DNA from 4 places in the Sporosarcina sp. Y352 genome. Region 2 is predicted to be linked to each of the others. Evidence: riboswitches for the same ligand, from Rfam matches in the RefSeq annotation. Region 2 holds a riboswitch; each other region holds the start of a gene.

Evidence for each region. A riboswitch is a leader RNA that binds a small molecule or an ion and turns the genes downstream of it on or off. The one in region 2 is predicted to bind thiamine pyrophosphate.
Region 1: it holds a riboswitch for thiamine pyrophosphate, as region 2 does, so the genes downstream of both, AC1TO6_RS10255 (thiamine phosphate synthase) here and AC1TO6_RS02560 (acetylornithine deacetylase) in region 2, are expected to answer to the same signal.
Region 3: it holds a riboswitch for thiamine pyrophosphate, as region 2 does, so the genes downstream of both, thiD (bifunctional hydroxymethylpyrimidine kinase/phosphomethylpyrimidine kinase) here and AC1TO6_RS02560 (acetylornithine deacetylase) in region 2, are expected to answer to the same signal.
Region 4: it holds a riboswitch for thiamine pyrophosphate, as region 2 does, so the genes downstream of both, thiT (energy-coupled thiamine transporter ThiT) here and AC1TO6_RS02560 (acetylornithine deacetylase) in region 2, are expected to answer to the same signal.

The regions. Positions count from the first base shown of each region.
Region 1 is NZ_JBXCJE010000005.1:98,929-106,353, forward strand. It holds gene AC1TO6_RS10220 (CAP domain-containing protein) at 1-421, shown strand, start outside; gene AC1TO6_RS10225 (superoxide dismutase family protein) at 818-1,372, opposite strand; gene AC1TO6_RS10230 (LLM class flavin-dependent oxidoreductase) at 1,484-2,476, opposite strand; gene AC1TO6_RS10235 (DUF896 domain-containing protein) at 2,473-2,712, opposite strand; gene AC1TO6_RS10240 (RrF2 family transcriptional regulator) at 2,737-3,219, opposite strand; gene AC1TO6_RS10245 (phosphoribosylaminoimidazolesuccinocarboxamide synthase) at 3,366-4,049, opposite strand; gene AC1TO6_RS10250 (YebC/PmpR family DNA-binding transcriptional regulator) at 4,368-5,087, shown strand; TPP riboswitch at 5,161-5,269, shown strand; gene AC1TO6_RS10255 (thiamine phosphate synthase) at 5,682-6,284, shown strand; gene thiO (glycine oxidase ThiO) at 6,268-7,368, shown strand; gene thiS (sulfur carrier protein ThiS) at 7,331-7,425, shown strand, end outside.
Region 2 is NZ_JBXCJE010000001.1:485,416-492,840, forward strand. It holds gene AC1TO6_RS02550 (NAD(P)-dependent oxidoreductase) at 1-583, shown strand, start outside; gene AC1TO6_RS02555 (LLM class flavin-dependent oxidoreductase) at 607-1,671, shown strand; gene AC1TO6_RS02560 (acetylornithine deacetylase) at 1,789-3,066, opposite strand; TPP riboswitch at 3,274-3,376, opposite strand; gene AC1TO6_RS02565 (NADP-dependent oxidoreductase) at 4,005-5,033, shown strand; gene AC1TO6_RS02570 (PH domain-containing protein) at 5,159-5,536, opposite strand; gene AC1TO6_RS02575 (ferritin) at 5,805-6,314, shown strand; gene AC1TO6_RS02580 (DUF485 domain-containing protein) at 6,797-7,129, shown strand; gene AC1TO6_RS02585 (solute symporter family protein) at 7,145-7,425, shown strand, end outside.
Region 3 is NZ_JBXCJE010000005.1:241,841-249,265, reverse strand. It holds gene AC1TO6_RS11085 (histidine phosphatase family protein) at 331-906, shown strand; TPP riboswitch at 1,247-1,353, shown strand; gene thiD (bifunctional hydroxymethylpyrimidine kinase/phosphomethylpyrimidine kinase) at 1,433-2,263, shown strand; gene thiE (thiamine phosphate synthase) at 2,256-2,915, shown strand; gene AC1TO6_RS11070 (DUF3238 domain-containing protein) at 2,970-4,172, shown strand; gene AC1TO6_RS11065 (transporter substrate-binding domain-containing protein) at 4,353-5,138, shown strand; gene AC1TO6_RS11060 (amino acid ABC transporter permease) at 5,205-5,849, shown strand; gene AC1TO6_RS11055 (amino acid ABC transporter ATP-binding protein) at 5,846-6,574, shown strand; gene AC1TO6_RS11050 (alpha/beta hydrolase) at 6,680-7,297, shown strand; gene wrbA (NAD(P)H:quinone oxidoreductase) at 7,308-7,425, shown strand, end outside.
Region 4 is NZ_JBXCJE010000014.1:32,475-39,899, forward strand. It holds gene AC1TO6_RS17975 (hypothetical protein) at 31-171, shown strand; gene AC1TO6_RS17980 (beta-class carbonic anhydrase) at 252-824, shown strand; gene AC1TO6_RS17985 (GNAT family N-acetyltransferase) at 932-1,477, opposite strand; gene AC1TO6_RS17990 (M3 family oligoendopeptidase) at 1,485-3,287, opposite strand; gene AC1TO6_RS17995 (tryptophan-rich sensory protein) at 3,449-4,180, shown strand; gene thiT (energy-coupled thiamine transporter ThiT) at 4,219-4,776, opposite strand; TPP riboswitch at 4,859-4,961, opposite strand; gene AC1TO6_RS18005 (magnetosome magnetite crystal formation protein family) at 5,069-5,410, shown strand; gene AC1TO6_RS18010 (hypothetical protein) at 5,475-5,591, shown strand; gene map (type I methionyl aminopeptidase) at 5,698-6,444, shown strand; gene AC1TO6_RS18020 (DEAD/DEAH box helicase) at 6,508-7,425, opposite strand, start outside.

The DNA of each region.
Region 1 (7,425 bases), on a different contig from region 2:
AAGCGCAATCTATGCCAGAGGTGATTCAGATTTGCGTGATGGTTTTGAGCAACAGCTATTTGATTTGACAAATGCAGCGCGCGTCCGTCATGGCCTGAGCATTCTAGAATGGGAGCCAAGCGTAGCTATAACAGCACGCAAACATAGTGCCGATATGGCAGTTAATAATTATTTCAGTCACGATAACAAACAAGGCAAGTCCCCGTTTGACAGGATGGAAGACGACGGCGTCAAATTCCGTGGAGCAGGTGAAAATCTTGCTTACGGTCAATCCAGCAGCATCTTTGCACATGAAGGTCTCATGAATTCTGCCGGTCATCGTGAAAACATTCTGCTCGACACCTACAGCCATCTTGGTACGGGTGTTTCGTTCAATGATAAACTGCAACCTTATTACACAGAAAACTTCTTGCTTAAATAATGCCATTACTGATTAAAGGGATTGACTAACATGTACACGGAGGGGAAGTTGAATGAGAGCTGTTACATTTCAAGGGGCTAGAGACATTAAAGTAATAAATGTGGACAATCCAAAAATTGAAAAACATGATGATATTCTTGTCATAGTGACTTCCATGGCAATTTGAGTTTCTTTTTAAAACATGTTTCCCCTCGGAATTTTTTTGAGCGGAACATTACACTTAAAACGGGACAAGCAACCGCTTATCAACGTTTTCACAACCATGAAGCTGAGTGCATAATAGTCATATTAAACTTTAATTTTAAAAACCGGCTGATGCATCAGCCGGTTTTTTTCTTAGGAGTTACATGACTATCTAGGGGATCGCCTTGAATTCAACGCTCCACACTTCTCACCTTATTTCTTCCCAATCGCAGCACAAGCAATTCGGTCACCTGAATTACCCGCTGGATCCGTTTTATAGTCATCTGCTTTTTCATGGATGACAAGCGCACTGCCATCGCTATCTAGAAGGGTATTATCTAAATCAGGCTTTAATGTTACAAAGGCTGATGTCACTTCGGCGACCGCTTTACCTTGCGCATCAACTTCAAGGTTTGGTAAATCACCTAGATGAAACCCTTTTGGATTATCAAATCCGTGTTCTTTTTCCTCTGGATTAAAGTGAGCTCCAGCCGATTTAAAATCAGGCGTAGTACATACCGCTGTTTCATGTATATGGATGCCGTGCATGCCGGGAGACAGCCCCTCTGCCTGAATATTGATCGTCACACCGCCATCTCCTTCAACAAAGGTGGCTTCACCAATTTCTTTACCTTGTGTATCCAGAATTGGTGCTTTCAACGATTGGACGACCTCTCCACTGACTTGTAATTTCGAACCACCTCCACCGCAGCCACCTACAACTACTAAAGCACACAGCATTAAGGATATTCCTAATTTTCGTTTCAATACGATTCCTCCCTATTATCTCTTCTTAAGGAGGATGGCTTCCAGTTGAAATTCTATACATATCAAAACGCTGCTAACTCCAATCAATGGAATTAACAGCGCTCATCAAACTTAAATTAGTTCTTTCGCCAATAAACGATACACATTTAAACGCTTCTCTTGCGAGTGGGGAATGCTACAAATCATCGCTTCATCAAATCCGTAAGTTTCTTGCTCTTCCTGCAATCGCAGTGCTACTTCTTTTGCGGTTCCCACTAAATGAATACTGCGATTCTCTTTAATCGTCATGCGGTCCATTTCTGTTAACGGATAATTTTGAGCTGCTTCAGGCGTTAATGCTTGCCCCAAGTGCCCCCTCCTCAGCAATAAGCGTGAAATGTCCTGAGGGACTGCTTCGAACTCCGCTTCTTCTTTCGTTTCAGCTACCGTTACCATATAGGATACATTGATTTCTGGTTTCTCCAGGAATACCGATGGCTCAAAGTTATTTTTATAAGCATCCAAAATTTCTTTCGTCATGCCGCCATTGAAAAATTGTGCAAATGAATACCCTACACCCATTCGTCCTGCCTGAACGGCACTATTGCCACTCGAACCAAGTAGCCAAGCTTCCGGTAAAACAACGTGAGAGGGTGTTGCAATTGTTTTATTGTATAAGTTATTTTCAGGCACTTCATCGTTGATCAATTGCAGTGCTGTCTCAAACTTTTCATACATATCGTTGACCATCGGCTGGCGCCCTTCGGATAACGCATAGATAGAATGGTTATCGCCTCCAGCCGCACGACCGACACCAAAGTCAATCCTTCCTGGTGAAAGAGCACTTAGTGTTTTATATACTTCAGCGAGTTTCAACGGTGAGTAATGCATCATCATCACACCGCCTGTACCGATACGAATTTTTTTCGTTTTAGCGGCCAAATGAGCTGCCGTTACTTCAGGTGCTGAGCTTGCAAATGCTTTTGTACCGTGGTGTTCTGCCATCCACATACGGTGATAGCCTAATTCATCTCCCAAGATTGCCAGCTCTTCTGCATTTTTCAAAGCACCAGGCGCAGTATTACCGCTCGTTATAGGAGCTTGATCGAGTATGCTTAATCTCATATCTTTATCGTCCCTTCTCCATCTCTTTTTCTTTGTTGACGAATCTTTTCAGGTGTAACGTCCTCTCCAAGTGGATCGATTACAGTAATGCCCGAAACGGTGTTGAGAACTTGACCACGAATTTCTCGCAAATAGTCTTGTTGCAATACTATTTGTTCGACCATTTCAGCGTTTGTCAAACCTTCTTCGCGTTGTTTTTTAGCTAGCTCATTAATGCGATTTAAACCTTTAATCATTTTTTCTCCCTCTTTTCCTTGCTCTTACAAGACCATTTTTTCGCGAATCAATTCTTGTAGTGAATCCACGTTCTGTTGAAAGCGCTCTGTCTGAATTCCCTCTGACAGGGATGCGATTGTTTCACGCTTCAGTACAGATTTCCAAACCGATTCAGCCTCTTCCATTAAATCCGTTAACAAACAGCATCTATCTTCTTTTTCCAAATCAAGCATGTCGTCAAGGATACCGCTCGCAGAATACAAGGATTGCTGCCCTTCAATAGCTAAATAAATATCATATACTCGAATCTCTTCAGGCTTTTTCTTTAATTTGAAACCGCCTTTTACACCCGGCACGGAGGTAATCAAGTCTGCACTGACCAGTTTTCTCAACATTTTCTGAAAATACGTTGGTGAGGTTCCCAGTTGCTGACTAATCGCTTCTCCTGGTAGGACTGCCCTATCCGGCAGCATATTTAACATCAGAATCGCATAAACAGATTGCTCAACGCCAGTTTTCATTTGCATAAAGTTCGCCTCTTTTATTATCTAATGTAGATATATATTGTCCTCTTTATCAAACTTTATCTTACAGTACTCATAAAGTACACTTATTTGATTTCACAAAAAAACCGCTGACAGCCCATTTCCATGGAGTTGTCAGCGATTTTCATTTACGCGAGTATGAGTTTTTCTAGATCCATCGGTGTGATATAAATACCATCCTTGTAGACACGCATATTGCCGCCTGAAATTTCGTCGATCAGCATGATGTTGCCTGTTTCACTGTCGCGTCCGAATTCAAGTTTAATGTCGTACAGATCCAGATCTTTCACTGCAAGTTCAGCTTTGACTACGTCTGAAATTTCTTTCGTCAATGCCTCAAGTGTAATATATTCCTCCGCTGTCAATAATCCAAGTTGCGCGAGTGCATCTTTGTTAATCGGCGGATCGTTACGATCATCATCTTTGAGCGTTACTTCAACGAATGCGTCCAAAGGCTGTCCTTCTTCGCAATACGCGCCGTATCTGCGTAAGAAACTTCCGACTGCACGGTATCTACAAATGACTTCAAGACCTTGTCCGAAAACTTTGGCGGATCTAACCGTCAGAGTCACTTCATCGATATCGGCATCGACGTAATGTGTCGGAATGTCTTTCTCAGCCATTTTCTCAAAAAAGAATTTGGTCATGCGCAGCCCGGATTGACCCGCACCTTCAATCGTCAACCCAACTGTGTTAGCGCCCGGATCAAAAACTCCGTCTTCTCCAGTAACATCATCTTTAAATTTCAGCAGGACATTGCTGCCATCCAATTCGTATACATCTTTGGTTTTCCCTTTATAAATAAGTTTCATGTCCACGTTTCCTTCCATAAGAAAATGTAGTTCCATCATTAGTATAAGTCACTTTTACAATAAGAAACAATAATTTTTTTATTATCGTGAGATAGGTCATGGTTTCATCCCACCAAACGCCTCGTGCTATAGACTTGGATGCACTTTTGCTAGCCTAATCGTGGATACTGTTCGACGGTTTATGGTAACTGATCGACTGCCTGCAAAGTTTCTTCCCCATACAGCCCACTTTTTAAAATTCCCACTCGTCTATATATCCCTATTTGTTGTATACTTATTCTAGTAATTCAATGCACATTCGAAAGTGAGTGGAACTTTATGGGTCGTAAATGGAATAATATCAAAGAGAAGAAAGCGTCAAGAGATGCAGATACAAGCCGTATTTACGCGAAGTTCGGGCGTGAAATCTATGTAGTGGCTAAGCAAGGCGAGCCTGACCCAGAATTGAATCAAGCGCTTAAATTTGTAGTAGAACGCGCGAAAACATATAGTGTCCCAAAGGCGATTATTGACCGCGCGATTGAAAAAGCTAAAGGCGGTTCAGAAGAAAACTTTGACGAACTTCGTTATGAAGGGTTCGGACCGAATGGTTCAATGGTTATTGTTGACACACTGACAAACAACGTCAATCGCACCGCATCGGAAGTGCGTGCTGCTTTCGGTAAAAATGGCGGAAACATGGGCGTTAGCGGGTCAGTTGCCTATATGTTCGAAGCGACAGCCGTTATCGGACTTGAAGGTAAATCGGCGGATGACATTCTCGAACTGTTAATGGATGCCGATGTCGAAGTGCGTGATATCTTGGATGAGGATGAATCCGTCATTATATATGCAGCTCCCGACCAATTCCATGCTGTTCAGGAAGCTCTTAAAAGTGCCGGTATTACAGAGTTTACCGTTGCGGAAATAACAATGCTTGCACAAAATGATTTGACACTTTCACCAGAAGCACTAGTACAATTCGAAAAAATGATTGATACATTGGATGATTTAGAAGATGTTCAACAAGTACATCACAACGTCCACTTAGACGACTAATTTTAATTATTCGCTCTTTCATTCCTTCAAGTGTCATGCTATGCTACTCTTAGATTGACAATTTCATAACATATTCGACCATTAGGGGAATCCTTTTAAAGGACTGAGAAACGAGTTCCACTCCGCTACCCTTATCACCTGAACGGGTTTGTACCTGCGTAGGGAAGTGGCGTGTCTTCTTTTCAGTGCATTCAAATGCCAATGACAGACCACTTTCCATACCAGGAAAGTGGTTTTTTTGTATTCAGAAAAGCGCAAGGCGCCGTTTAGTCCCGACAGGCATAAGTCAATCCAGCGACGTGGCGCTCTTTGTGGATGCGAATCGCTAATCCAGGCTCAGGGCCAGAGGCATCCCCAGAGCGCCAAGCGTTATAAAATGTACACTCTGAATTAAATCTCTCTCAATAATGGACACTCCAGTGAAGGCGCGGCAAAGGGGTAGCCGAAGCCGTGAGCCTGGATGCGAAGCGCTTATCCAGGCTCACGGCCAGAGGCATCCCCAGAGCGCCAAGCGATATATAATCCGTACTCCAAAGCGAATTAAATGGGATTCTTTATTGCACTCGTATATATCTTTCGAAAAGGAGGAATTTGATGAAAGTGATCGCCGTAACAAATGACCGGATGGATAATACGCAATTGGTCAATACACTATTAAAAATCGAATCGGCTATCGACGCTGTCATCTTACGTGAAAAGTCAAAATCGGATTCGGAAGTGATTGATTTGATTCAACAATTAACATTCAATGGATTCGACGGCACTAAAATCATCGTCCACAGTTCGATGGAAATCGCTTCGAATATGGGGCTGAAAAAAGTGCAGCTCCCCGGACATATACCACTATCAGCCGCCAAAACTGACTTCCCTGACCTTTCATTCGGCAAATCCGTCCATTCACTGGCGGAAGCAAAAGCCGCATATGAAGCCGGTGCTGATTGGCTATTATATGGTCATTTGTTCAAAACGGGTTCAAAAGAAGGTTTGATTCCGCGCGGAACGATCGAACTTTTTCAAATGACTGCTTCACTTCCGATTCCGGTCTATGCAATCGGCGGTATACAACCGCACCATCTCTCACAATTGAACCAAGGCGGCGTTTCAGGCGTTGCGGTAATGTCGTCGATTTTCGGAAGCGATAATCCCGAAGTTGCAGCAATTGCTTACCTGGAGGCAAGCTATGTCGCAAAGCGTTGATGTAGCGATCATTGGCGGCGGTATTATTGGTTGTAGCATCGCTTATTACTTAGCGAAAGAAGGCTTGTCCGTACACCTTCTCGAACAGAATGAAATTGCACAGGGTACTACCCGAGCGGCGGGAGGTATGCTCGGTGCACACTCTGAATACCTGAATGATATGTTTTATTCATTCGCGCGTGATAGCCAAGCACTGTATAAGAAATTCCTTAGTAATTTTGGCGGTGACATCGGTTATACGACCGGAGGCATTATCCAACTTGCCCGTTCGGATGAAGAACGGATTGCCTTATCCCGCTGGAATGATGCCGCCTATCTCTCAGCCGTGCAAGTTTGCGAACGGATTCCATATGTCGCATCTCCTGCTTTCGGTGCTTACCTATTTGAAGATGATGTCCATGTTCATCCTGAAAAAACTTGTCTCGCATTTTGTGAAGCAGCTAAAAAATTGGGCGTTGTTGTTTCAGAGCATTTCTATGCAGATAGCATCAAAGATTTGCATAACGGCTATCAGATAACTAATGGTTCATCCATGATTACTGCAAAACACGTAGTCATTGCAGGCGGAGCAGCGAGTGCAAGGCTCATTCCCGCACTTCAAATAACTACAGTGAAAGGACAATGCATGCAACTCGATGCGATGGGTATGCAATTGCCTTATACACTTTTCCATAAAGGCTGTTACATTGTGCCCCGCCCGGATGGGACACTTGTCGTCGGGGCGACGATGGAACAAGATGAATTTGATTTACAGACGACGTATGCCGGAAACCTGGCACTAAAAGACATTGCCGAAGGTTTTATACACGGCCTTTCCCGGCTTCCTGTCCTGTCTAGATGGGCAGGCATGCGTCCGAAAACAGTTGATGATTTGCCATATATCGGACAGGTTCCCGGGAAAGAAAATATGTATATTGCGGCAGGTCATTTCAGAAATGGTATTTTATTGGCACCCGCTACGGCCAATATGATTTACGATATGATCGCCGGAAATGAAATAAACACGGAGCGAATGGATGCATTCAATCCGAAAAGGGGGATTTTTCATGGAACGAACAATCGAACTCAACGGCAACCGGTATGAGATTCCGGCAGAGGTTAGAAATATAGAGGAACTGCTACGTCACCTAGAACTTGCGGA
Region 2 (7,425 bases):
GATTGACCGAGGACACGAAGTTACAGCTATCGTTAGAAACGCAGCAAAAATGTCTGGGGAAAAAACGAACATTCTCGAAAAAGATATATTTAACCTGCAAGCTGAAGACATTCAGCAATTTGATGTTGTCGTAAATGCATTTGGCGCACCTGCAGGACAAGAACACCTCCATGTAGATGCTGGAAAAGCATTAATTGAAGTGTTTAAGGCTGCTCCCAAAACAAGATTAATTGTTATAGGTGGTGCAGGTAGCTTGTTTGTAGATGAAGCTAAAACCATCCGCCTAATTGACACACCCGAATTCCCTAAAGAATACTTTGCAACTGCTTCCAATCAAGGACAGAACTTACTAGATCTGCAAAAGACGAGTGGAGTTAAATGGACATTCATTAGCCCAGCAGCATTCTTCAATCCTGAAGGAAAAAGAACGGGTTCGTATCAAAAAGGAAAAGACAATTTAATGGTAAATTCAAAAGGTGATAGCTACGTAAGTTATGCAGATTATGCAGTCGCAGTTCTTGATGAAATCGAGAATCCTCAACATATAAATGAACGTTTTACTCTTGTTTCTGAAGCAGAATAACTAAGTTTTGGGAGATGAGTACTATGCCAAAAGAAACCAAGAAATCTGGAATTGAGATTGGAATATATACCTTCGGGGATCTTGGTCCAGATCCTCAAACAGGAAACACAATTAGTATTCAACAGCGCCTTCATGAAGTAATGGCGATTGGAAAGTTGACTGAAGAAGTCGGACTTGATATTTTTGGTGTCGGTGAGCATCATCGCTTGGATTATGCAGTATCGGCTCCGCCAGTTGTTCTTGCAGCAGTGGCACAAAACACAAAGCGTATTAAATTGACGAGTACAACGACTGTTTTGAGTACGGTCGACCCCGTTCGTCTATTCGAGGATTTTGCAACTCTGGATTTGATTTCGAATGGCCGTGCTGAGATTATTACAGGTCGTGGTGCATTCGTAGAATCCTTTCCGTTATTCGGCCATGACTTAAACAATTATGACGAGCTCTTCGATGAAAACATTCGACTTCTCCAACAATTGAATGCCAATGAAATCGTCAGTTGGAATGGGTCATTCCGTTCGCCTCTAACTAATTCTATGATTGCCCCCCGGCCTGTTCAAGATAAACTGCCGATTTGGGTTGGTGTCGGTGGCACACCTGAAAGTGCAATACGAGCAGGCAAACTTGGAACTGGTTTAGCATTAGCCATACTTGGCGGCGACCCAATTCGTTTTAAGCCACTTGTTGATTTGTATCGTCAAGCAGGCAAAGATGCAGGGCATCTTGAAGAGGATTTAAAAATAGCTGTAACTGGACACACGTATATAGCAAAGACTTCACAACAAGCAAAAGACGATTTCTATCCCTACTATGCAAATTACTGGGGGTACGTGAACAAACAACGTGGAATGAGTACGAGAATTTCTCGTTCTGATTTCGACCATATGGCCAGTCCCGAAACCGGACTATTTGTTGGCAGCCCTCAGCAAATAGTCGAGAAGATTCTTCACCAACACGAATTATTTGGACACCAACGCTTCATTGCACAAATGGATATCGGAGGCTTGCCGTTTTCTTCAGTCGCAGCAAGTATTGAAATGTTAGCAACAGAAGTAGCTCCAATCGTTCGACGGGAGACCACTAGATAAGGTTATCCTTTGATCATCTACCTCTTGAAACATACCAACTATTTGATGACGTATTAGAAATGACTTTACTAATTAAGCAACATATAATAGCATAATAGTATTAGATGAATGGGGAGATTACTTGCTCTCCATTCTTTTTAAATTGCACCACTTATTTATAAATATCATAAGCGTTTTTGTAAAAGCCATTAGTTCTCCAATGTTTATTTTTTCATCAACTTTATGGGCCTCTTCCAACTTCCCAGGACCATAAATAACTGTGGGAATCCCTGCTTCGCCTAGCCATCCTGCATCTGTTACTGTTCTTGACATGCCGATGATTACGGGACTTTTTTCGGTGTATTCATGACAGTATGCTAGAAGTTGAACGGCCGCATGCCCCTCATTCATTTCAAGTGCAGGGAATATTTCCCCGCGTTCTTCAATCATCGATTTTCCACCCCAGCGATAGTGAATGGGATTTTCTCTTAACCACGGATCAGCTTTTGCTACATGGTTTAAATGTTCTTCGATTTCATTTATCACAGATTGATAGGTTTCATTCGGATAAAAGTGAACGGTGATCCAAAGCCGGCATTCATCCGCTACAAAAGCCGCGTGTCTTCCGCCTTCTATAACTGCAGGATTGATGGTGTTGCTACCAGGTGCAAAACCTGGATATTTTTTTGTCACGGCCCAGTGACGCTCTAAATCTTGTAGCCCGGCAATTACTTTCATCATCTTCTCAATCGCACTGGCCCCATTAATGTTTCCGCCCGCATGAAGCATACTCATCCTCATTGCATCATGGTAAACTTCCTTACTTTTAATCGTTATCCAGCCGGTTATTACACCGCCCTGGCCATGAATTTGGCGATCGCTACTATCGACGACGAGTGCAAAGTCTGCTGTATAGCCTTTTTCCATGCACGAAAGTGTTCCAGCTTCTCCTGCTTCCTCCCCAATGACAGTCTGAATCTGCAAATCACCTTTCAGTTCCACACCTAGTTCGTTTAATAATTTTACGGCTAGTAAAGTCGCTGCCACTGCACCTTTCATATCGGAAGTTCCTCGTCCATATGCATTTCCATCTTTAGTTGTCAGTTCAAAGACAGGCACAGTCCATTCTGTTTCATCCCCAACTTCCGCAACATCAATATGACCATTAATGAGCAAGCTGTTAAACAGAGCTCCATCTGTCCCTTTTTTTATGCCTACCACGTTTGGATCACCAGGGAACACATCCCAACTGACTGTATCGAATTTTTCTTGTTTTAAAAACTCTTGAATATACTGCTGCACCCCGGCTGTATTTCTTGCGGGAGGGCTGATTGTCGGAAAACTAACGAGATCTGCAAGTAATTGCAATAACTCCTCTTGACGTTCATCAACTAAGTTGCTAATACTATTTTCCATTTCAATCATCCATTCTTTATTTAATTTTTAGTAAAGTAAATCCGTACTGGATAGATTTCAATATTGAATTCGGTGCATTAACAGAGCGAATGCGCCGAAGCGTGTATGATGGGAAATCCCTAGTTCATTGAATTTGCGATGGAACAGAAAACAGCCGCCTTCCATAATCGGAAAGCGGCTGTTTTCTACGTAGTTACATTCATTTGATGTAGAGTTCAGTTGCTTCCCTACGCTAGCATAAACTAGATCAGGTTCGAAGGGTTTACATGCATCATGTGTCTCAGCCAAATTGGCTCCCCTAGCAGACTTCTATTCAATTCGTGTTTTCTTTATGATTAAGCCAAGAACGAGGTTCATAATGCATCCGTTCGTTCTTCCTCTTCAGGAAGATATTGCGTTAATCCAATATTACGCTATCCGTTCTTTATTTTCGTTGTGTATCCTAACTGTTCATTAGATAAAAACGATGCTTTGGAAGCAATCTCCACAAGTTGCATAACTTCATTTTTCGCCCAATGGCTATTTGGAATATCCGTAAATTTTGCGGCAGTCGTGACTTCTTCTGTTTAACAGCTTGAACTTCCGCCTCGTTAGTTGCTAATACAACAGTAGCTGACGTTGGTAAAGCCACTATTAAGGTCAAAGCCAAAAAAAGTATGTGCTTTTTCTTCAGGATTATTTAAAGTCCTCCACTAGTTTATATTAATAACATAATAGTTATAGTTAACTATTATTACAACACTTTTGGATACTATTTTGGGATTCCTCCACAGGTGTCTGCTGAGATTATGACACCGGTGCCAACACCATAGCAATTCGGAAAAATAGCAAATCAATGAAGATGAGACACCAGTCTATAATCATTGACCTTGGTTACTCCTGAGTGTTAGGGTTTTCTATTGCCAACTCATTCGGCAAACTACAAAGGAGGAATTGCAATGACACAATTGATACAACAGGAAATTCATCTAGCAAATCGGCCCACTGGAATGCCTACCAAAGAAGACTTTACCTTTGTAAAAAGTTCAGTTCCCTCACCAAAAGTAAATGAAATTTTAGTACGGACGCTTTATTTGTCTGTAGATCCATACATGCGTGGAAGAATGCAAGATGCCAAGTCATATATTTCTCCATTTGAATTGAACAAGGTCATTTCTGGGGGTGTCGTGGGTGAGGTGGTTGAATCCCAGTCGGACGCCTTCAAACAAGGTGATGTAATTACTGGAAATCTCAGCTGGGCTGAATATACCGTAGCCACTGAAAATGAAATTCGCAAAATAGACCCTAAGTTGGCACCTATTTCAACACATTTAGGTATTCTCGGTTTGACAGGTTTAACTGCTTATTTTGGATTGCTTGATATCGGAAAACCTCAAGAAGGTGAAACGGTCGTCGTTTCTGGTGCTGCCGGGGCTGTTGGTTCAGCAGTTGGACAAATCGCGAAAATCAAAGGGGCAAAAGTAGTAGGTATTGCTGGTTCAGATGAAAAGATTGACTACTTATTGAATGTACTCGGCTTTGATGCGGCTGTGAATTATAAAAAAGAAAGTTTTTGGACAGACCTTAAAAATGCCGTTCCTGACGGAGTAGATGTCTATTTCGATAATGTCGGCGGGGACATTTCAGACGCTGTTTTTACTATGCTAAATCGAAATGCCCGTATTCCTTTATGCGGATCAATCTCTTCCTACAACGCAGAAGGAAAAGATGCTGGACCACGTATTCAATCGGCTATGATTAAGACGAGCGCTATGATGCAAGGCTTCACCCTTGGCGATTTTGCTACTGATTTTGAAAGAGGGTTTACTGACTTAGCTAAATGGCTACTGCAAGGTAAATTGAAATATGAAGAAACAATTGTTGAAGGTTTTGAAAATACACCAGAGGCATTCCTTGGTTTATTTAAAGGAACGAATCTAGGTAAGCAACTTGTAAAAGTGGCTGATCCTAAATACGCTAAACTTTAATAGTTCATCTGAAATTGCTTGACCTGCAACACTTATATGCTATAAAAAAATTCCTCAAGCAACTACATGAGGAGTTTTTTTATCAAGCACAAAATCAGGAACTAGTCACCTTAAACTGACCTAGTTCATTTCAAAACATATTCTGCTAGCACGCTTTGTACTTTATAAACATTCAAGGATTTATTGAATTTCTTTTGAATTGGTGCAGAACTTCCCGATAGCCAGATTTTCAATTCCGCTTCGAGATCAAACGTTCCTGCAGTTTCAATTGAGAAATGTACAACACTTTTATATGGAATAGAATGATATTCACTTTTCTTTCCTGTGACGCCCTGTTTGTCCACAAGAATTAGACGCTTATCCGTAAATATCAACAAATCTCTAATTAATTTATATGCATGCTCCACTTTTTCAGTTGGTGTAAGTAAATCCTTCATTTCCTTCTCTACTTTGCTTACATCAATTTCAGATGCATTCCCCATTATTCCATCAAAAATACTCATTTTTATTCCTCCTGTTTATCCTTAATCAGTATAAGTCCACATTTAATTTGTTCGTACACCTTCCCTCCACCATTCCCGGGGGGTGCCATGCACTCGCTTTTATTCTCAATTATACATTGCTCAATGATTCAACAATAAGTTAGTCTTTCCTCCACCAAAATTCCTCATACAACAAAATTCCGTTTTTTCAATCAAAATACGTGATTGAAAGGATAGATTAGGCTATGCTAAAGGAAGGTATTTCCTAACATTAAAAGGAGTGATGGATATGATCAGTCAACGACTAGCAGAAGCACTCAATCAGCAAATGAACAATGAATTCGACGCTGCACAATCTTATATGGCAATGGCTGCTTATTGTGAACACACTAATTATAGTGGCTTTGCCAATTATTATCTTCAACAAGCCGAAGAAGAACGTTTTCACGGTATGAAGATTTACAACTATATGAATGACCGCGGGTTACATGCAAAATTCTCCGCAACGTCTGAGCCAAAAATTGAATTTGAATCAGTATTAGATACTTTCGAATCAGGTTTACAACAAGAAAAAGGAGTTACAAAGAACTTTTATGAATTAACGGACCTAGCTTGGGAAGAAAAAGAACATGCTACGATTTCATTTTTGAGATGGTTCTTGGACGAGCAAGTTGAAGAGGAAGCAGCCTTCGATACACATATCGAGTACCTGAAACGCATCGGAGAAGATAAAAACGCATTGTATATTTATGAAAAAGAACTTGGGCAACGTAAATTCACTGCAGAAACTGGAGAATAAGTTAGTCCTTTTTTAAAAATACCCATCATCTTCCTTGACGAAGATAATGGGTATTTTTTTTAGATTTTCTTGATAAGCCTACGTTTCTTAACCCTCACCGTTCTCCTATCAATATGTTGAAAGGTTACATAGTAGTCCTTTGACTCCCTGTATTTTATCTTGTTAGCAACCAAATAGAAAGTAAATTCAAGTTCGATTGGATTCATTATTCCAACAATTATTTCGACAAATTTCTCTTCATTCGGTAAGTTTTAATTTTTTTAATTGCAGATATGTATCAGAAAATTCATTATTTAGAAAAAATGACTTGTACGTTGACAGAATATTTGGTAATGTGGACTTAGCTTCCTGTTAAACTATTCACATTTTACTAGTTTAACAACAATTTTTACATAATTTGAAAACGCTCTCATGTAAAAGGAGGTTACATTTCCAATGGCCAACAAGTTTTAAATATTTTTTTTAAAAAAGGGGATGAAATCGTGAGTAAAAGTTCAACAGATAACCCAGCGAGTGTGAAGTTGGATTATGAAAAAATCATCAATACACCTGAATTCAAAAATTTAGTAAAACGAAAAAGAATATTTTCTACACCGTATATTATTTTCTTTTTTATTGCCTATTTTACACTGCCTCTTCTCACAGGATATACAAATATTCTTGAGAATCGTGCCATTGGTTGGATGACTTGGACATGGGTGTACTCACTAAGCATGTTCATCATGGTATGGGTATTTACATCAATCTACATGAATAAAGCGAAAAGTTTCGACTTGGACGTTGAAGACATTATAAAGAAAAATGTTGTGAAATAAAGGGGGTACTTACAAGTGGATGATATTATATCAATCGCAATTTTCGTTGCAGTAATTGGGCTTACACTGGGGATTACATACTGGGCGGCCAAACAAACTACAACTGCAAGTGATTTTTACACGGCTGGGGGATCATTAACCGGTTGGCAAAACGGAATGGCCATTGCTGGAGACTACCTGTCTGCTGCATCATTCCTAGGAATTGCAGGAGCAATCTCTTTAAATGGATTTGATGGTTTTTACTATAGTATTGGTTGGTTGACAGCTTATCTAGTAGTTTTGTTTCTAATTGCAGA
Region 3 (7,425 bases), on a different contig from region 2:
CTTATGTAATTCTCTGAGAAGTGAAAAGTTCAATTTAAATATAGTATCTCCAACTTAATTTAAATTGAAAGTCCTTCTATGATGTAAATGAATTGTATAGTCACCTAAAGCTAGAATCCAAAATAATTAATTGGAAAGTGGTTCCAAGAAAGTTATATAAGAGGTGCTATCTTGAATTCAAGGTAATTTAAGCTTAAGCCCTTTAAACTTATTTGTCTACATATCTGCTTTGCTAGCTAAATGAGTCGTTTTGTAATTGCATGATACCTGAAATGTTTCCTTTTCAGACTACGAGGGAAAATAGAATAGTATGTAAGGGGGGAATCAGAAATGGGGAAAACGATATATGTTGTGCGCCATTGCTCAGCCGAAGGGCAGGAACCGGAGGCGGATTTGACTGCAGAGGGCATATTACAAGCGGGGCATCTTGCAGACTTCTTCGATGAAATTGAAGTGGATCGGATTATTACGAGCCCATTTAAGCGTGCACGTGAAACAGCCAAGCCTCTAATGGAAAAGAAAGGTTTGTATGTCGAGGTTGATAGCAGACTGAAGGAGAGGGTGTTGAGTTCGACTGCGTTTAGGGATTGGTTGATAAAACTCGAGGATACCTTTTTGGACCTTCACCTAAAATATGATAATGGGGAATCTTCAAGAGAGGCTATGTCGCGGATATGCGATGTAATTGATGAACTAGGTGAGGAATCAAAAACGGTGCTTGTAACGCACGGGAATTTGATGGCATTGTTGTTAAGATGCCATGATGAACACTTTGGTTTTGAAAAGTGGCAAGCACTAACCAATCCAGATGTCTACGTCGTTCACATTAATGACGAATCCACAACCGTGGAACGACTTTGGAGTAACAAAAGCGGAGGTCGCCTGCAAGACGCGACAAGCACATGACAAGACTGCGAAGCGGCGCACTATGTCCTGTCCAGCAATGAAAAAACAGGCCGATGGAGTCTTGGCCTGTTTGGTAGTTTGATATGTTAACCCACTGTAAGACTAGTAACAATGACTAGTGCGATAATAACGAGTGCCCCCAAAAAACTGAACCACATGGATCGGTCGGGATTATTCGGTCTGCTGTCTGCTTTATGCATACAAATGCGCCTTCTTTCGATATTGTATTTTTAATTATACGCCTCCTGGTCTATTAAAGAAGTAAACACGCTCCGAAATAATATACTTATCAGTCTTCTTAGGTCAGGTATGGTACACTAAATACAAAGCTAAATAGTTCAACAACCACTGGGGGAGCCTTTTTTAAGGCTGAGACGTGCATGGATGCGCGGACCCTTGGAACCTGATCCGGATTATACCGGCGTAGGAAAGTGGGTACGCCTTTTAGCACCATTTAAATGGCCAGCCGCTTCCTAACGTCATCGGAAAGCGGCTTTTTAATATATATAAAAGGATGGCGAATTGAATGGTACAAGTGGCATTGACAATTGCGGGATCGGATAGTGGTGGCGGTGCGGGTATTCAAGCGGACTTGAAGACGTTTCATGAATTGGGTGTTTTCGGTACGTCAGCACTGACAGCAGTTACCGCGCAAAACACTTTTGGCGTTTCGGCGATTCAACCAATTGAATTGAACATCATTGAAGCGCAAATAAAGGCGGTAATGGAAGACTTCGAAGTCACAGCCATTAAGACGGGAATGTTATTTTCTTCAGAAATAATTCATACAGTGGCAGATGCTCTTCGTTTGAATAGAATTCCGCTGGTTATCGACCCGGTGATGATTGCAAAAGGCGGTGCTTCATTATTAAAAGATGAAGCGGTTATTGCGTTAAAAACCGTTCTGGTACCGCTTGCGGCCATTGTAACGCCGAATATCCCGGAAGCGGAAGTAATTGCGGGAATGGAGATAAAGTCTGATGCGGATATGGAAGAAGCGGCGAAACGCATATTGGCTTTGGGTGCTCGTGCAGTCCTCATTAAAGGGGGGCACCGTAAAGAAGCGTTATTCGCGGAAGATTTGTTCATGGGTGCGGGGGGAGAACGATTTTCAGTTCGCTCGCCTTGGGTAGATACGAAAGATACGCACGGAACGGGGTGCACCTATTCTGCCGCACTGACAGCTTTTCTCGCAAATGGGGAGCCCGCTGCGAAGGCGGTGGTTTCTGCGAAATGTTTCATCCACGCGGCTATTGAAGATGGACTAGGAATTGGTGGAGGTCACGGCCCTACGAATCACTGGGCGTATGGGCGACGTGAAAAAAAGATACTTGAAGGGGTTGTAGTGAATGGATAAGCGGACTGTAAATCTCTATTTCATCATGGGAACTACGAATTTGGCAGGACTCGACCCACTGTTCGTATTGGAAGAGGCGCTAAAAGGTGGTATCACATGTTTTCAGTTACGTGAAAAGGGGCATGGTGCTTTACAAGGTGAAAAACTGAAGTCTTTTGCTATCTCGTGTAAGCAATTGTGCGGACAATATAATGTGCCGTTCATCGTCAATGATGATTTGGATCTGGCAATTGAGATAGAGGCGGATGGTGTCCATCTTGGACAGGAAGACGGAGAAATTATTGCTGTGCGCAAGAGGGTCGGCACAGGCATGCTTATCGGTGTTTCTACCCATAATGTGGAGGAGGCGCTAGCCGCATCTGATGCGGGGGCAAATTACATTGGTCTTGGTCCTGTTTATGAAACGACGTCGAAAAGTGATGCGCAACCTACCATTGGGATTGAAATGGTAAGTGAAGTAGCATCTCTTTTGCCTGGGTTACCTATCGTTGGTATTGGCGGTATTACAGAACGTAAGGCGGGTGCAGTTATTAAGGCGGGAGCGTCCGGTGTAGCAGTAATTTCTGCGATTTCGGGAGAAGAAGATCCTGCGGAAGCGGCAAGTCGAATGAAAGGGGCAGTGCTTATTTCATTAACTGGCATCGAAATGTGATGTTTAATCATGCGTAAAATACACCACACTTCTGAATAGGACGGAGGCGTGTTTATGAAAAAGAAAGCATTTGAAATACAATCCGTGTTGCATAAGCCAGATTTGATTTATTTCACATGGAATGATGTAGGTGGGACCTATAATGTCTATAAAGACGGATGCCATTTATATGAAGGAACCGTGCCTGAATTCAGCGACGGTGATTTCAAACATGGCAAACTATATAATTATTCCATTGAACGAGTCGAAGATGGAAATGTTGTCGACGTTATTGTATTGCAAACGCCTGCTTTTGCTGAAGAGAAGGAACTAGAAAATCCACTCCAATTCCTTATTATGACAACCATCGTTGCAAAAACACAAATTGCGCTGTCTTGGGAAAGAATTAAAGATGTAGACGAATATGACGTTTACCGAAATGGAACATACATGGCGACGGTAAATGGAAATCGCTACATCGACCGGGACTTTTCGTTGGATGAAGTTTATGTATATTCCATCGAGTCCAAGCGACCACTCGTGAAATCGGAGGAACGGTTTAATGTCTTTCAGTCCGTTGTTTCCTCTACTTTCGGGTTAGTGAATCCGAAGTCGTCGAAGGAAGAAGCGGCGGTTGAAAGGTTTTCGGTAGTAAAAGTAATAGGCGAGGCGAACAAGCTGCTACTCCCCGTCCAAGATCGAGTGCAGTTGCCAAACGCGGATAAGTGGCATTTTAGATATACGACTTTTCTGGAAGACGAATGGGTGATGAATCCAAACCTCTTATCACGGAATCGGTATTTCAAGGGGGATGACAGAGGGTTTGACCCAAATGGGGAAAGCTATCGTACCCGTGTGGACATCGACCTCGAGTACAATCTCAAGGACTCTCCGCTAACGTTCACGAGGGATGTGGGTCCTTCGGTTGCTTATTCTGTTTTGAAGCGCTTTCGAGAACAGGAAACAGCGTCAAGCGAAGGGATTTCATTGGAGCGTACAGACCACAAGAAAGGCGAGTCCGGATTCCATCTTACCCATGCTGTAGGCAATCCTTTAACGACAGCTCCTGATATCGATTATGAAGTACGTGCCGTTATGCGGCGGGATGGTATGTATGACTTGTGTGGCTATCACGATCAGGCACCCAATCATGAAATCTATTTGATTCGCGGTGAAGGAGAAACGTGGGAACCGATTCATCAGGCCGAGAGTAAAGGTCTTGCTTGGATGTCGGGTGTAACAGCATGGCAATACTGGCGAATATCTAATTTTGAATAGTAAACACTGAACTCTTTCCGCTTGTTAAGATAGGAAGAGTTCAGTGTTTATATTTAATTTTGCACAGTTGACTCAATCTTTCAGGAACCGAAACTTAGGTCGAAACGCAAAAATAGACTTAACGATGTGGGACTATTGTGATATGTTAGATTATGAAATTACCAAAGAGGGGGAATTAGTATGAAAAAGTTTGGTATTATCACTTTGCTACTATCTATTATCCTAGTTATTGCAGCATGCGGAACGGATAAAGAGGAAAGCACTGGGGGCAGCTCGGATTCTGGGGACAGCAAGGAAGTTTATAAGGTTGGAATAGATACAACATATCCACCATTTGAGTTCGAAGTGGACGGAGAATATACAGGAATCGATATCGACATTATTACAGCAATCGCAAAAAACCAAGGATTTGAAATTGAATTCGATGCAATGGATTTTGGCGGAATTATTCCGGCAATGCAAGCAGACCAACTTGATATCGCAATCGCTGGAATGAGTATTACTGACGAGCGTAAACAGGTAGTAGATTTCTCTGACGCTTACTTTGAAGCAGGTCTTATACTCGTTGTTGATGAAAAAACAACAGATGTTAAAGGGATTGAAGATATGAAAGGTAAGACAATCGCAGCGAAGAACGGAACAACTGGCGCTAAATTTGCACAGGAAAATGAAGGTGAATATGGCTACAAACTCGTTCTATTCGATGATAGCCCCTCTATGTTCCAAGAAGTTCAAAACGGCAATGCAGATGCATTGATTGAAGACTATCCAGTAATTGCTTATGCAATTTCCCAAAACAGTCTTGGCTTACAAACTGTCGGCGAACGTTTGAATGGAGACCAATATGGAATTGCTGTCCTTAAAGGAGAACAAGCAGATGTTCTTAAGAAAATTAACGAAGGACTGCAAGACCTTCGTGACAGCGGCGAATATGACAAAATTCTAGACAAGTATCTTGGGGAATAAAAAATAGACTTTTAAAGTATAGCGTGTTCCTTGCGCTATATTTTTTTTCTTAAAGGAGATGACTAAATGGAGACGATAATTGCTGCATTGCCATATTTAATTGAAGGACTGAAAGTTACCGTTTACATCTTTTTCTTTTCAATTATTATTGGATTTTTGATTGGATTGGTAACAGCTTTAATGCGACTGACGCCTATTAAGCCATTAAACTGGATTTCGAAGGCATTTGTGGACATAATCCGTGGTACACCATTTATTGTTCAATTGTTCTTTATTTACTTTGGATTAAATTCACTTGAATTTATTTCGTTGGACAGAACGGTTGCTGGTATTTTGACTGTCGCATTGAATGCCGGTGCCTATTTCTCTGAAATTATTCGTGCGGGCATTCAGTCGATCGACAAAGGGCAGACGGAAGCAGCAAGGTCTCTCGGTCTCACACAAACGCAAACGATGCGTTCTGTTGTGTTACCGCAAGCTTTCAGAAGAATGTTGCCGACAATTACGAACCAGTCTATTATCAGTTTCAAAGATACTTCACTTCTGTCCATTATAGGAATTGCGGATATTGTACAGAAAGGGAAAGTACAGGCAAGTGCTACGTTTATGCACTTTGAAATCTGGCTGACAGTTGGTATCATATACTTCATCATCATCTATCTGTTGTCGCTGCTTGCCAGCTTCTTCGAAAGGAGGTTTGTGCTTAGATGACTATTATCCAAGTAACAAACTTAAAGAAATCATTCGGTGACCTTGAAGTACTGAAAGATATCAATGTTGAGATAAAGGAACGTGAAGTGGTCTGCGTTATCGGTCCTTCTGGTTCTGGAAAAAGTACATTTTTACGCTGTTTGAATCGTCTGGAAGACATCACTGCGGGTCGTGTTGTCATTGATGGATTAGATATCACAGATTCGAAGCAAGATATCAATAAAATACGTGAAAACGTCGGTATGGTATTCCAGCAATTTAACTTGTTCCCTCATATGACAACGCTTCAAAATATCATGCTTGCCCCCATGAAACTGGGTAAAGGTGATAAGAAATCGATTGAAAAGAAAGCATTAGAGTTATTGGCGAAAGTTGGTCTGTCCGATAAGGCGCAGACGTATCCAGGTGAGCTTTCAGGTGGTCAAAAGCAACGTGTGGCAATTGCTAGGGCGCTTGCAATGGATCCCAAAATCATGCTGTTCGATGAACCAACGTCTGCGCTCGATCCTGAAGTGGTTGGCGACGTACTCGCAGTTATGAAACAACTTGCTTTGGAAGGTATGACGATGATTGTTGTAACGCATGAGATGGGCTTTGCGCGTGAAGTAGGAGATCGTGTCATTTTCATGGACGGCGGTTATATCGTAGAAGAAAATATACCTGAAGAAATTTTCGGAAACCCTCAAGAAGTAAGGACGCAAGCATTTTTGAGTAAGGTACTGTAAGAATTCAGCTGAATAGAAAACAAGTGGACGGGAAAGCTTAATAGGCTTTCCTGTTTTTTTATGCTTGAAAATCAGCGGTGTACATGGTGGAAGGAGTGGTGGATTTTGAAGCATATCTATAAGCCTGGGGAAGATTCATCTAAACCAGTCCTGCTTTTGTTGCACGGCACGGGAGGTACGGAACAGAATTTACTCGGACTTGCAGAGTCGATCGACCCGAATGCAGGGGTACTTGGCGTTCGAGGGAATGTCCTTGAAAACGGCATGCCCCGTTTCTTCCGTAGGTTAGCAGAAGGTGTATTTGATGAGCAAGATTTAATCTACCGTACGAATGAATTGCATGATTTTATTGACAAAGCTGCAAAGGAAAATGGTTTTGATAGGTTAAATGTCATCGCAGTTGGTTATTCGAATGGAGCAAACATCGCGGCAAGCCTGCTGTTCCATTATGCCGATTCTTTGAGAGGTGCAATTCTTCACCACCCGATGGTTCCGAGACGGGGCATTAATTTGCCTGACTTAACTGGCATTCCGGTATTCATCACCGCCGGAAAAAACGATCCGATTTGTCCTGCAAAGGAATCAGAAGAACTGGATGAACTGTTGGCGGGAGCGGGTGCAGCGACGGAAGTCCATTGGGAGATGAACGACCATTCGCTGACGCACACAGAAGTGGATGCAGCGGTGGAATGGTATAAAAGAGCTTTTGTGCAAATGAAATGAGGCTTTTGAAATGGGTTTTTTAGACATGTTATTCGAAAATCCAACTACAACAACGACAGAGGAGACGGTAACTATGACGAAAACGGCAATCGTATACTATAGCATGGGTGGTACGAACTACCAATTGG
Region 4 (7,425 bases), on a different contig from region 2:
AAATTATCAGTCTAGAGAGGGGTCATATATATGGGCTTAATGTTCACTACAGTTATCGGTTTTGCAGTCGTCATGGCAATAGCAGCATTGTTTACAATGCACTATCTTTCTACGTCTATGATATCCGCTGATTCTACAACAATTGATCCAAAACCAGAAACGAAGTTCTAAGAGTTGCCAGTCGGCAACTCTTTTCTTTTTACATATTTTCATCTATACTAAATAAAACCTAATAGAAATGGGAGAATACAATGACAATACTATCGGAAATAATTAGTTATAATGAAACGTTTGTAAATGAAAAGCAATACGAACAATACGCAACAACCAAATTCCCCGACAAACGAATTGTAATACTAACATGCATGGATACGAGATTAACTGAATTGTTGCCTAAAGCAATGAACTTGAAAAATGGCGATGCCAAAATTATTAAAAGCGCCGGAGCAGTTGTCACCCACCCTTTCGGCGGTATTATGAGGAGCCTCCTTGTAGCAGTTTATAATTTGCACGCGGATGAGGTTTACATTGTTGGCCATCATGATTGCGGAATGAGTGCAGTCGATACAACTAATATCATGGATAAAATGGTCGACCGTGGTATTGATAAAAACATATTTAACACCCTTAGATATTCTGGCGTTGATATGGAAGAGTGGCTACACGGTTTTGGAGATGTGACCGAAAGTGTTAAGATGAGTGTCGATGCTGTTCGGAACCACCCCCTTATGGATAAAAAGGTTGCCATACATGGACTTGTTGTCCATCCTGACACCGGGAAACTTGACATCATTGTAGATGGTTATAATTTCCACGCGGAATAATAAAAATCTCGACCTATTTCCCGGGAAATAGACAAAAGCCGATTCCTATTTCACAGGAATCGGCTTCTTATTTTAGAAGTAAGTTTCCGCAAAGCGGTCTTACCCTTTCAAAAGTCATTTTCAATTATTGCGTAGATATAATGATCTTCCCAGACACCATTGATGTAAAGAAGTTTACGCAGTAAACCTTCCTGATAGTACCCGGACCTCTCTAGCACTTTTATCGATCCGCTATTGCGCGGCGATACATATGCTTCGACCCGATGCAATGCAACTTTTTCGATAGCAAAAGCAGTGACTAGTCGAACAGCCTCTGTGCCTATCCCTCTGCCTGTTGAATATTCATCAATCGAATATCCTACAAAACCACTGGAGAAAGGAAGTCTTTTAATACCATAAAGCGAGATATGTCCAATCAGTTGACTCGTTGTCGAATTAAAGATGCCGAAGTTGTATTCTCTACGGTCCCTCATCTGATAAATCGCCTCTCTGATTTTATCCCTTTGAGCAGCAACAGTAAAATAACTGCTTTCGTGCCGCGGTTCAAAAATGGACCAGTATTCTCTATTAGCTGTAAGTAACTCTGTAAATATAAAAGCATCATCTTCAGTCAATATCCGTAAGTAACAGGTTTGCCCTTCAAGCAAAATCAATTCATATTCACCCTTTTACCGAAGTAAGTTCCAAGAACTCCTCAACATCTTTAATACACAATGTTACACCTTTTTCCCAAAATGCTTGTTTTGAAATATCTTCTCCTAGATGTTTCATCGCAAGATCTTCAACACTCATAATTGCAGTATCCTGTAAAAGCGCTATATATTTCTGTTCAAATCCTTCTCCAACTTCCAGAGCTTTTGCATAAATGCTCAAGGAGAACAAATAACCAAACGTATACGGAAAATTGTAGAACTGTACTCCTGTAATATAGAAATGGAGTTTCGATGCCCAGAAATGTGGGTGTACCGTATCAAGGGCATCTCCATAAGCTTCTTTCTGCGCTTCTACCATTAAGTCATTCAACCTTGCGGCAGGAACATTTCCATTTTTCCGTTCTTCATAGAACCTTGTTTCAAAGAGGAATCTAGAATGGATATTCATAAAGAATGCAACGCTTCGCTGAATTTTATCTTCTAACAAAGCGATCTTTTCATCTTTAGTTTCAGCCGCTTTAACTGCAGCATCCGCAACAATCATTTCCGCAAATGTTGAAGCCGTTTCGGCCACTCCCATTGCATACTGTCGATTCATCCAATGGACAGGACGCAACGCATAAGAATGGAATGCATGACCAAGTTCATGTGCAAGCGTCGCAACATTCGACATTGTTCCACTATAAGTCATAAAGATACGTGATTGCTCTGACATCGGCATACCTGTACAGAATCCACCCGGTCGTTTATTTGGTCGGTCTTCCGCCTCTATCCAACTCTCTTCAAACGCAATTCGTGAGAATGATTCAAGTTCCGGACCGAATTCGCCAAAGTGTTTTAATATGAATTCTGCTCCTTCCTGATAGGTCATCTTCTTTGTAGATGTTGTAACCGGTGCATCCATGTCATACCAGTTCATCTTATCAGTACCTAGCATTCTCGCTTTGGCGTTCAAGTATTCCACGAAAGGTGCTTTATTTTCGCCAATTGCTCCCCACATTGCATCCAGCGTCTCTTCACTCATTCGATTGCGGAGCAGGGGTTCTTTCAATACGGAATCCCAGCCGCGTTTCTTGTATACTTCCAGTCTAAATCCTGCAATATGATTTAAGGCAGATGCAAAGAAGTCTTCTTTTCCTTGCCATGCTGCTTCCAATGCTTCAAATGATTGTTTTCGTATGGATGCATCTGCATGTGAACTTAGATTATTCGCCTGCCCAACAGAAAGTTCTTTTTCTTCTCCGTCAAGTTCAATTTTTATCTTAATATCACCGACCAACATATCGTACAATTGTCCCCACCCATGATAACCATCTACACTCAAAGAAGTGATAATACTTTCTTCTTCTTCGGACAATTTCAATTCCACTTCTTTGCGCCATTCATTCAGTACGAATGCAAATTCTTTTAATTCATCTGATACCATAAGCCCATTCCATGTATCTTCATCAGCTTTAGCAAGTGTTTGTTGAATGATAAGCCAGACTGTTGAGAAGCGTGCCCCTAGTGAAGCCGTTTCCCCTTGCAGTTGCAATGCTTTTTTATCAGTCGTGTCAGCCGCGAGGAAACAGCCAATGACAGCGCCTGCCTGCGACATATTAAGTGCTGCGTCAACCAGTGATTCAATAAGATTTGCAACGGCTTGTGAATCGGTTGCAGACTGGGGAACTGGAAATTTTGAAGCTGTTTCTTCTAACGAACTGATTTTCTCCTTTACACCATCTAAGTGTGTCCGCAATTCGTTTGATTCACTTCCACCTTTGAAGAAAACGTCAAGATCCCAGACTTCCGAATATTTTTTAAGCGCCATATTAATTCCCCCTTCACTTCATTCTAAATCTTCTAAAAACACCATTTAATTATAACATGAATCTTCGGTATGCGAAATTATGCAATTGTGACGGAAGGTTCATACTTTCCTTCGCAGGGTACAGCTTTCCTCTGTATACTATTCAGTAGGGGGATTTAAATATGTTTAGAATACTACTCATGGTACTTTCACTCATTGCAGTTATTGTTGTCAACGCAACTGCAAATATATTACCTATCAATGGAAAAACAACTGGTGAAATCTCAAATAGTTTACCGGTATTATTTACACCAGCTGATTATGTCTTTTCAATATGGGCAGTTATATATATGCTAATGGCTTTCTGGTTATATGGCTTCATACGGAATAAGGCAAACGTTGAACATGCATTGTTCAACCGTAGAGCAGTTTTTTTTGTAATCAGCTGTCTTTTTAATATCGCTTGGATTCTACTTTGGCATTTCGGTTATTTTGAATGGACGATTGTTATCATATTAGGACTTCTGTTAGCGCTATTGTCCATTTATTTTACCTACTCCAAAAAAGATAATTCCTTTTTCGGTAGGGTTCCAATTGCAGTCTATCTTGGATGGACTTTTGTCGCAGCAATTACAAATATCAGTTATGTCCTTACTTTGCATGAGTGGAGTGGATTGGGATTAAGTACCCCATTATGGACCGTCATTTACTTGACCATTGCTACTGCAATTGCTCTTCATTACCTATACTATTATGCAGATATTTCTCTAGCTCTCGTCTTTGTTTGGGCATTTATCGGTATCGCTGTAAAAAATGGTGTAAATGAGTTATTTGTTACTACCGCAGCTCTGTTTCTTGCAGCCGCCATTATCGGCCTCCTGGTCATCAAAAGAAAATCGTTTGCAACCAAATAAGAAACCGCCATTCTTCCATAAGGAAGGACGGCGGTTTCTTATTTAGGCTCAAGTAGCCGGGGTGCTGTAGTAAATAATATGGACGCAACGATTGCCGTCAATATAATTGCAGGGATCATATAGGAAGCGTTATAAACAAGAGAATATAACCAGACAGGCTGTCCTTCAGGCGCATAGGAAGCAAAGAAAACAATTCCACCGATGAAGTGAATCAGGTATCGTAGAAGCCCCCCTATGATTGTCCCAACGACGATTGCGGCAACCACTGAACCATTCTTACCTTTTGTTTTACTACTTAACAGCCAGGCTAGTGTTACGCCTGCCAAACCCACAACGGCATAAGCCACGAAATAATCGAGCGCCGCCTGAACAGGGTTTAATACATAGCCCCCTGTTACCAACTGCAGCAGTCCACTTACAAAACCTGTGAGCATACCGCCTGCAATTCCCCAGCGGAATGCCATAACAACTACCGGTAGCATTGACAACGTAACCGATCCGCCTTGAGGCATTGAAAATCCGATTTTATCTAGAACAAAAGAAATTGCTCCTAAAATAGCAACCTCAAGTAATAATTGAAGCCTTTTCCTATCCATCTCAAACTCTCCTCCTACCTAGTTGTAGCGCAGGATGTGGGCATAAAAAAAGACATCCCGGATAGAATGGGACATCAAATATGTCAGTTTCCATCCACATTCCTACGCAAGAATAATCTTACAGGTTCTAAGGGTCAGAACTTCATGTCCAATCTCAGCCAAAACAGGCACCCCTTGTGGTTAAAGTTATTCAAATGTCTATTTCATTGTATAGGAGGGTAATCCTATAAGCAAGATGATTAACAGACATAGTGATTTTCCTATATAGTAAAAGTTGAACGGAGGAATCTACATGACAAACAGTAAACTATTAGCTGCTCTATGCTATTTTAGTGTCTTCTTCTCCCCTTTGCTTCTTCCCGTCATTGTTTATTTGGTTACAGATGATCGAGAAGTGAAATCCCATGCAAAACGTTCCTTAGTTTCACACCTTGTTCCTGTCATCCTCCTTATTGCTACAATTGTCATATTTTCTTTTTCAATGTTTTCCTTTACGGAAAGTATCAATGGAATGCCGAGCACAAACTTCGGATTTTGGCAACTTACGCCATTCTTATTCATGCTTATCTATGGACTACTGCTTATGGCCATTCTAGTATGGAATGTTTTTCAAGGTGTTAAGGTATTGAGATGAATGTTTACTAAACCTCTATTTCGGGAAAATGATAAATATATGCTTTTACTAGGAGTGATTATTTATGAAGATTGGAAAACTTTTGAAAACCGCTATGAAATTTGCGCCCATTATCTACCCGATTGTGAAAAAAGCCATGTCAAGCAAAAAAACAACAGGTACAATAAAACCGAGAAGATAATAAGATGGTCTACAAACATTTTTATGGTTTGTAGACTTTTTTGTTCCGTTCATTATGATATAGTATGATATAGAAAAGAATGCACGGTAGAAAGGACTTGGAAATAATGATTGCAAAAACGGTAGAGGAAATTGAAGCTTTAAAAAAAATCGGCAAAATTGTAGCCGAAATCAGAGACGTGATGAAAGAAGCGACAATCCCCGGTAAAACAACAAAAGAAATTGATGACATAGGCGGACGTCTCTTCAAAGAGAAAGGCGCAATTTCAGGACCGATTGCAGAATATGACTTCCCTGGAAATACATGCATTAGCGTCAACAGTGAAGTTGCGCATGGCATGCCAGGTTCCCGCGTTATAGAAGATGGAGATCTCGTTAACATCGATGTCTCCGGTTCATATAATGGATACTTCGCTGATACTGGTATTTCTTTTGTCGTCGGTACGCCTGATGAAAAGAAACAGCAGCTATGTGATGTAGCTAAAAGTGCATTTGAGCGTGCAATGACGAAGGTCAAAGCCGGTTCCAGTTTAAATCAAATTGGAAAAGCGGTTGAACGCGAAGCAAAAGAACACGGCTTGAAGGTCATCAAGAACTTGACTGGCCACGGCATCGGGAAAGCATTGCACGAAGAACCATCCCACGTGCTCAACTATTATGATGCTTGGGATAAGACACTTCTGAAAGAAGGAATGGTTCTAGCGGTTGAGCCCTTTATCTCTGAAAAAGCAGAGCATATCATCGAGTCTGGGGATGGATGGACCTTCATCACACCTGACAAGTCGCTCGTTGCACAAATCGAGCATACGATTATCGTTACAAAAGGTGAACCAATTATACTGACACAACTCTAATAACAAAAAAGGGCTGTTCCCCGTCAATCCAATGTAGTTGGGTTGACGGGGACAGCCTTTTTTTCATTTCTTTTTGGGAAGTCCAATAGTTTTCGAATTACCTTCTGCAAGGTGGCCTTTATACCATACTTTTTGAACCGTTTTAATACCTTTTGTCAGCTTGCGGTAATCACGTTCTTCCGCATATGATAATAGCGTCAATACTTCTCCATCTCCGCCTGCACGTCCTGTTCTACCAGAGCGGTGCAAGTACTGTTCAACTGTGTGAGGCACATCTACATGGATAACATGCGTCAACCCATCGATGTCCAGTCCTCGTGCAGCCAAATCTGTTGCTATTAAAATCTGTAATTCACCTTTACGGAAACTTTCCAATGTTTGCTGTCTCTCAAATTTTGTCATTTCTGAATGAAGGACTGCTATTGGTGCTTCGTTATACTTGAGCTTCATTTCTTTCATGCGAAGCTGATCCACATTGTTAATAAATGCAAGAGCACGAATTCCCTTCAAATAAGAAATTCCACGCAATACATCCGTTTTGTCCCGTGCATCTGTCTTAACAAATGAATGGACGACGGTACCTGACTTCGGCATTTCTTCCGGGCCAACTTGGATGCGAATTGGATTATTCATAAACTTGCTAGCAACAATTTCAATTTCATCTGTTATTGTTGCAGATACGGCAACAACTTGTCTTTCCGGATTTGCCGCCTCAATCATACTTTTAACGATAACGCGATGATCACGCGCTAGCAGCTGGTCGCCTTCATCGAGTACGATGTGACGGATATCGTGCATCTTTAATTTTTTCACTTTAATGAGTTCAGCCAAACGACCGGGTGTTCCAACAACGATTGTCGGTTTTTTCTTCAACTGTTCAATCTGACGCTGCATATTAGCCCCGCCAATTAATTGTGTCACAGTAATACCTGTCCCTGTCACCCATTCTCTGATAACGTTGACGATTTGCATCGACAGCTC